2 linked regions of the Bryobacter aggregatus MPL3 genome follow. The protein of the gene in region 1 binds, or shares a complex with, the protein of each later gene. Links are inferred from orthologs where the notes say so. Each region holds a gene or a part of one and is shown on either strand. Other genes may lie near its edges.

Region 1 (3,306 bases):
TTGCATGCTCTTCGGGTCGACCACCTTCATCACCAACTGCCCGGGCTGTACGACGTCGCCGACCTTAATCGAGTCAAACTCACCACCGCGGAAGATCGATTGCACCACGGCCATGCCGTCCATCTGGGCAACCACGACAAACTTCTTCAAGTCCACGCCGTGGCGGGTGCGGTGGCGGACATGGCGTTCTGTGGTGAGCTTGAGGATCTGTAGCTCAGAGGCTTGCGATTGCCGCTTCATGTCGACTTCGCGCAGCAATTGGTTGTACTTCGCTTCGGCTTCTTCGACGGAGAGCTGGATCAGTTCCTGATCGAGGGAGGTGCGCAATTCCTTGGCCTTGGCGTCGAGACGAACCTTGTCCAATTCCGATTTCGCGACGCGAACGCTCTGCTGCAGGTTTTCAAGATCGAGAGCTTGTTCTGCTTTGCGCTTCTGCAGATCGCCCTCCGCCTGGATGACGGTGACGGCCAGATCGTCGATGTGATCCTGCAGGGATTGCCCGTCGATCTCGAGAACAATCTGCCCCTTGCGAATCAGGCTGCCATTGGGAGCCATTTTGAGGATCGTCATCGGACGATTGCCTTCCGGGCCTGTCAGCTTCGGAGCCGTCATGTTCGAGAAGTTGCGTGCCGTGGTGACGCCGGTGACGCGCGCATTCTGGTGCAACGCGCTATAGCGGGCGGTCACGGTCTTGACGACAGGAAGGGCTGCAAGCAACTCGGCTTCCTTCTTGGCGGCATACCAACGCCAGCCTTGCACACTGCCCACCAACAGGACGAGGAGTGAGGCCCAGATCACCCAGGAGCGATTGCTCTTTGGCTCATCTGGCGACGGCACCAGTACCGGTCGCGGAGACGGGGCTTGGGGAGAAGGGACAGGATTCTGGATCGCGGACATGAAATTAACCTTAATGGTACTAGACGCGCACCTGGAGGAAAAGGCGCCCCTTTTCTTCATTTCGTTACGTTTATACTCGTGAAACTGTGACTGTTGCGCCTCTTTCCTCCAAAGCCGAGATCCGCACCCGTTGGCTCGCGCTTTGGGCGGCCATGCTTGGCTTTATGCTCGATGCGATGGATGTTCTGCTTTATTCTTTTGCTCTGCAGAGCATCCGGGCTGAATTTGGACTTTCCAACGAGCAGGCCGGGCTTGTCTTTACCTATACGCTGCTTGCTTCCGCGGTGGGTGGCATCTTGAGTGGCATGGCCGCCGATCGCTTTGGACGGCAGCGCACGCTCATCTTTACGATCCTGCTCTATTCCCTCGCCTCAGGGGGCAGCGCGACGGCGCAGTCTCTGCCACAGCTTTTGTTTTGGCGTTCACTGGTGGGGTTGGGACTGGGCGCCGAGTGGAGTGCGGGTGCGGTGCTGGTGGCGGAGTACTGGCCGAGCGACAAGCGGGCGCGTGCTGTTTCTTTGATGCAGAGCGGTTGGGCCATCGGCTATATCCTTGCGGCGATGGTGGCTGCAACCGTGCTTCCGAGCTATGGGTGGCGGGCGATGTTTCTGATTGGCGTTCTGCCCGCCTTGCTGGCGGTGTGGATCCGGCGCAATGTTCCGGAGCCGCCGCTCTGGCAGAATCGTACCGCTCCTGCCGGCCGTTTTCTCGATATCTTCCGTGGACCGCTGCTGCGCATCACGCTGGTGGCCACGGCCTTGGCAACGACCGTGCTGTTTGCCTATTGGGGTGTTTTCACCTGGCTGCCGGGTTTCCTGGCTGCGCCGAAGTCTGTTGGGGGCGCGGGGTTTAGTGTCGTGAAGACGAGTGGCTGGATTATTGCAATGCAACTCGGGGCGTTTGCGGGTTACAACTGCTTCGGAGTGCTGGCAGACCGCCTGGGGCGCAGGCTGGCTTTTGCTATTTATGTTGTGGCAGCGGCGATCCTGACCTATGCCTATGGCAGTGCGCCGCGCTGGGCCGGTGAGGAGGCGCCGACGGTGCTGCTCTTTGCCGGTCCGTTCCTCGGCTTCTTTGGCACCGGCTTCTTTTCGCTGTTTGGTACGATGCTCGCCGAGCTTTACCCGACTGCGGTGCGCGGGCTGGGCCAGGGTTTTGTCTATAACTTTGGCCGGGGACTGAGTGCGCTTGCGCCGCTGACGGTGGGGGTGGTGGCGGACAAGAGCGGTTTGGAACTCGCGCTGGTTCTGAACTCCGGCTACTTCCTGCTCGGCGCCTTCATCGTCTTCTTTCTTCCAGAGACGAAAGGCCGCGAACTGTAAACGGAAAATGCGCCCGCAGGCAGCAGCCTGGGGCGCATTGGGATGGAGACTGGGAGCGGCTTAGCCTGCCGAGAGGCCGCGCATGTTCCAACCGCAAATCGTCGAGCCGAGCATCTTGTTGTTGTCCGGGCCTTCCCAATGTGTCTCGAGGCTCAGGAAGCCGCGGTAGCCATCGGCGACGAGCGCGGCAATCTGTCCCTTCCAATCGACATCGCGGGTGCCAACGGGGCCCCAGATGGGCGTCATACCTTCCATGTGGCAATCCTTCACGTGGACATGCGCAATGCGGTCGGCTGGCAACAGCTTGTAGCCGTCCGGGAAGGGAACTTCGCCCGAGACGAGGGCGTTTGCCGGATCCCAAACCAGCTTCAGGTTCGGATGCTGCACGCGGGCGAGCAGTTTCTGCGCTTCTGCGGCAGTGCCGATGTGGCAGGCATGCTCGTTCTCGATCCCGATGATGAGACCCTGGGCTTCCGCCTTCTTGGCCAAGCCTTCGAGTGCCTCGACTACGGCCTCAAAGCAGGCGTCCGGATTGACGGTACGCCAGTAGCTGAAGACCCGGATGAACTTGGCTCCGGTGATCTCGCAGATCTGGAAGGCGCGATCGAGCAGGCGGGGCTGGTCTTCGATGCTGTACTTCGCGTTGAACATGTCCTGCTGGAAGCGCGTGTCGACGGCGGGCCCATTGGGCAGAACGCACTTCAGGATGGGGGAGGCGATGCCGATGACAGAGATTCCCTGGGCTGCACAGGCGTCTGTGGCGCGCTTGAGTTCGTCATCGCTCAGATCCATGATGTTCTTGCCAAAGACCACGCGGAGTTCGGCTCCGGTCATGCCGATGGAGTGCATCGGGGCGAGTGCGGCGTCGAGATCGGTGGGCGAAAATTCGTCTGTAATCGCCGCGATCGGTAGTTGAAGTTCGTTCATCTCGTTTAATAGTTTCTCAAAGTCTTTTCGATCTGCTCTTTCGATTGGGTGCTGACCTGTGCGGACTCAAAGCTGGCCATGTCCCGGTACAGCGCCATGGCGCTTCGCACCAGATGCATGCCCAGGATCGCTCCGCTGCCTTCGCCGAGCCTCATACCCA
Region 2 (3,159 bases), 1.4 Mb from region 1 along the record:
ACCACATTGGTCCGCGTGCCGCCTTGGATCACGCCGGGGTTCACGGTTAAGCCGCGCTCAAGATCCGTAAAGCCTGCGATCACTTCAATTTGCTTCGCCAACTCGACAATCGCGCTTGCCCCGGCCAGAAAATCGACTCCGGCGTGGCTTGCGATGCCCTTCACCCGGACGCTATAGTCGCCGGTGCCCTTGCGCGCGGTTTTCAGCTTGCCGCTCAGGCCTGTGCCGGGCTCAACCACCAGCACATAGTCCGATTGCTTCGCCATTTTTTCGCTCAGCGCGCGTGAGGAATCGCTGCCAACCTCTTCGTCGCTGTTGATCTGCAAGACGACTTTCTTCGCAACCGGAATCCCCCAGGCGCGCAGCGCCCGCGCCGCAAATACGAACTGCGCGATGCCGCCCTTGATGTCGAGCACGCCGGGCCCAAACAGCCTTCCTGCCTTCGCTGCAAAGGGGAATTTCTGCAAGGTGCCGGTGGGATGCACGGTGTCGGAATGAGCGAGGCCGAGAATCTGCCCCTTCTTCTTTGCGCCCGGCAAATCAAACTCCAACAGCAGATGCGGCCCAAAGCCGGGGCCCTTCACGCGCTTGACGGTTGCAATGTCCGAGACGTGTTTTTCCAGCAGATCGGCAAAGCGCGTGATCGCCATCTCGTCGCCGCTGGGGGTCTCCACTTCGACCATTGCCTTGAGAAAAGCAATCCATTCCGGTTGGTTCGCTTGTGTCCAGGAAAGAAAAGGGTCCATCGGCGGCTATAATAGCTTGTTTGCATGCCTGAGCTCGATATTCTCGCGATCCAAGAGATTCTTCCCCATCGCTATCCCCTGCTGTTAGTCGACCGCATCCTCGAACTTGAGGAGACGCGCGTTGTGGGATTGAAGAATGTCACGGCAACGGAACCTCATTTCCAGGGTCACTTTCCCGACTTTCCAGTGATGCCCGGCGTCTTGATCGTCGAATGCATGGCGCAAACCGCGGGCATCCTCGTGCTGAGCCAGATTCCCGACCGGAAAAATAAAGTGGTGCTGCTCACCTCGATCGACAACGCGAAGTTCCGCAAGCCGGTGGTCCCCGGCGACCAGTTGCGCATCGAGATGACCGTCATCTCCAAGCGCTCCTCCCTCGCCAAGATGCGCGGCGAAGCGCGGGTCAACAACGAACTGGTTGCCGAATGCACAGTGATGTGCGTTCTTCGCGACAAGGCAGTTCTGTAGGACAGGCGATGCCGGTACATCCATCGGCAATCCTCGATCCCCAGGCCGAGATCCACCCGAGCGCCGAGATCGGTCCTTTTTGTGTGATTGGTCCCGATGTGAAGATCGGGGCGGGTACGCGTCTGATGGCGCATGTCTACGTCGAAGGCTCCACCGAAATCGGCGAGGAGAACGTTTTCTATCCTTATGCGACGGTCGGCGTCGCCTCGCAGGACTTGAAGTACCATGGCGAGCGCGCCTATACCTACATCGGCAACCGCAATCGCATCCGCGAGTTTGTCTCAATCCATCGCGGCACCGAAGGCGGCGGGCTCATCACGCGCATTGGCGACGACAATTCGCTGCTGGCCTATACGCATGTGGCGCACGATGTCCAACTCGGCAACCACTGCGTGCTGTCGAACGGCGTCACCTTCGCTGGGCATGTCACGGTGGGTGATTGGGCTGTGATCAGCGCCCACTCGGCCGTCCATCAGTTTTGCCGCATCGGGCGCCATTCGATGATTGGCGGCTTTAGCGTTGTGGTGCAGGACGTGTTGCCCTTTTCGCTGACGACGGGCAGTGGCCGCGAGATCAAGCTTTTCGATGTCAACAAGGTGGGGCTCGAGCGCCGTGGCTTCAGTGCTGAGGCGATCCAGGCTTTGCACAAGTGCTTCCGGCTCTTACGTGACAAGAAATTGAACACGACCAAGGCGATCGAAGCGATTCGCGCCGAGGTGCCAGCGCTTCCCGAGCGCGAAGAGCTGCTGGCCTTCATCGCCAGCTCCGAGCGCGGCTTCATCAAGTAAATGTCCTCCCGCTACGCCATCATTTGCGGCAATGGCCGCTTTCCGGTTCTGGCTCTCGAAGCCGCGCGCCGGCAGGGCGACGAAGTGCTGGCGATGGCGATCAAAGAAGAGGCCGATCCGGTGATCGAGACGCTGGCGGCAAAGACGGTTTGGATCTCGCTGGGCGATCTCAGCAAGCTGATCGACACGCTGCACCAGGACGGCATCACGCAAGTGATGATGGCGGGCCAGGTGAAGCATGTCAGCATCTTTTCGGCGATCCGGCCCGATTGGCGGCTCTTCAAGCTGCTGGGCAAGCTCGCCACTAAGAACACAGACTCGCTGATCGGCGTCGTGGTCGACGAGCTGAAGAGCGAAGGCATTGAGCTGGTTGCTTCAACACGCCTGCTCACCAGTCTTCTTGCGACCGAAGGCCTGATGGCGCGCCGCAAATTGACTGGCGACGAAGAAAAGAATGTCGCCTACGGACGCACGGTGGCTAATACGTTGGCCGGTCTCGACATCGGACAAAGCGTGGCCATTGCCGACCAGGCCTGCGTTGCGGTGGAAGCAATGGAAGGCACGGACGCGATGCTGCGCCGTGCGGCCAGTCTGGTCAATGGCAAAGAACTTACGCTGGTCAAGGCGTCGCGCCGCCGCAAGCATCTGCTCTTTGACGTGCCGGTCACCGGACCCACCACCATCGAGGTGATGCGGGAATGTGGCGCGCGGGTGCTGGCTGTCGATGCGGGCCGCACCTTGTTGCTCGACAAAGACGCTCTGCTGAAGGCGGCAGACGATGCCCGTATCAGCATCATTGGCTTTGCACCGGCAGAAGGCTGAGATGCTCGCTTCGCTGATCGAGAAAGATCGCCTGCGCTCCTTCCGCTATGGCGAAACGCCGCTCTTCTATCATGAAGACCATCGCTGGGTGTTGCCGCTCATTTTCCAGGCGCAAGAAGAAGGCCGGCTTCCCCGGCCCGTCAAGACAATCCTTTTCGATCGCCACACCGATGCCGCCGACCCGGTGGATTTCGAGCTCTTCCCGCTCACCCTGGCCTCGCTCCTCGATTTCTGCGAACACACGCTCAGCCATCACGACGACGATTGGATCGTTGCCGGCATCCGGCTTGGCATCCTCGAAGATGTCTTCATCTTTGGTGTCGACGATCGCATGG

What was found.
Region 2: the proteins of M017_RS0101390 (region 1) and lpxA are in contact, whole or in part, in a crystal structure (PDB 4J09), measured with the Escherichia coli proteins. The link is inferred for Bryobacter aggregatus MPL3 from one-to-one orthologs.

Annotation. Positions count from the first base shown.
Region 1 is NZ_JNIF01000003.1:223,751-227,056, reverse strand. Bases 111-3,101 are described here. They hold M017_RS0101390 (MFS transporter), read left to right. Parts: upstream 111-983; coding sequence 984-2,219; downstream 2,220-3,101. Other genes in these bases: M017_RS0101385 (sugar phosphate isomerase/epimerase family protein), read right to left, coding at 2,280-3,101; M017_RS0101395 (efflux RND transporter periplasmic adaptor subunit), read right to left, coding at 111-897. Outside these bases: more of M017_RS0101395, read right to left, coding at 1-110; more of M017_RS0101385, read right to left, coding at 3,102-3,146; cobT (nicotinate-nucleotide--dimethylbenzimidazole phosphoribosyltransferase), read right to left, coding at 3,152-3,306. UniProt on the Escherichia coli protein: Probably transports across the inner membrane the two dehydrated forms of N-acetylneuraminate (Neu5Ac), 2,7-anhydro-N-acetylneuraminate (2,7-AN) and 2-deoxy-2,3-didehydro-N-acetylneuraminate (2,3-EN).
Region 2 is NZ_JNIF01000003.1:1,650,217-1,653,375, reverse strand. What follows is about bases 269-3,112. They hold lpxA (acyl-ACP--UDP-N-acetylglucosamine O-acyltransferase), read left to right. Parts: upstream 269-1,222; coding sequence 1,223-2,002; downstream 2,003-3,112. Other genes in these bases: M017_RS0107885 (hypothetical protein), read left to right, coding at 2,781-3,112; M017_RS29210 (LpxI family protein), read left to right, coding at 2,003-2,824; fabZ (3-hydroxyacyl-ACP dehydratase FabZ), read left to right, coding at 771-1,214; M017_RS0107905 (M20 family metallopeptidase), read right to left, coding at 269-746. Also shown: more of M017_RS0107905, read right to left, coding at 1-268; more of M017_RS0107885, read left to right, coding at 3,113-3,159.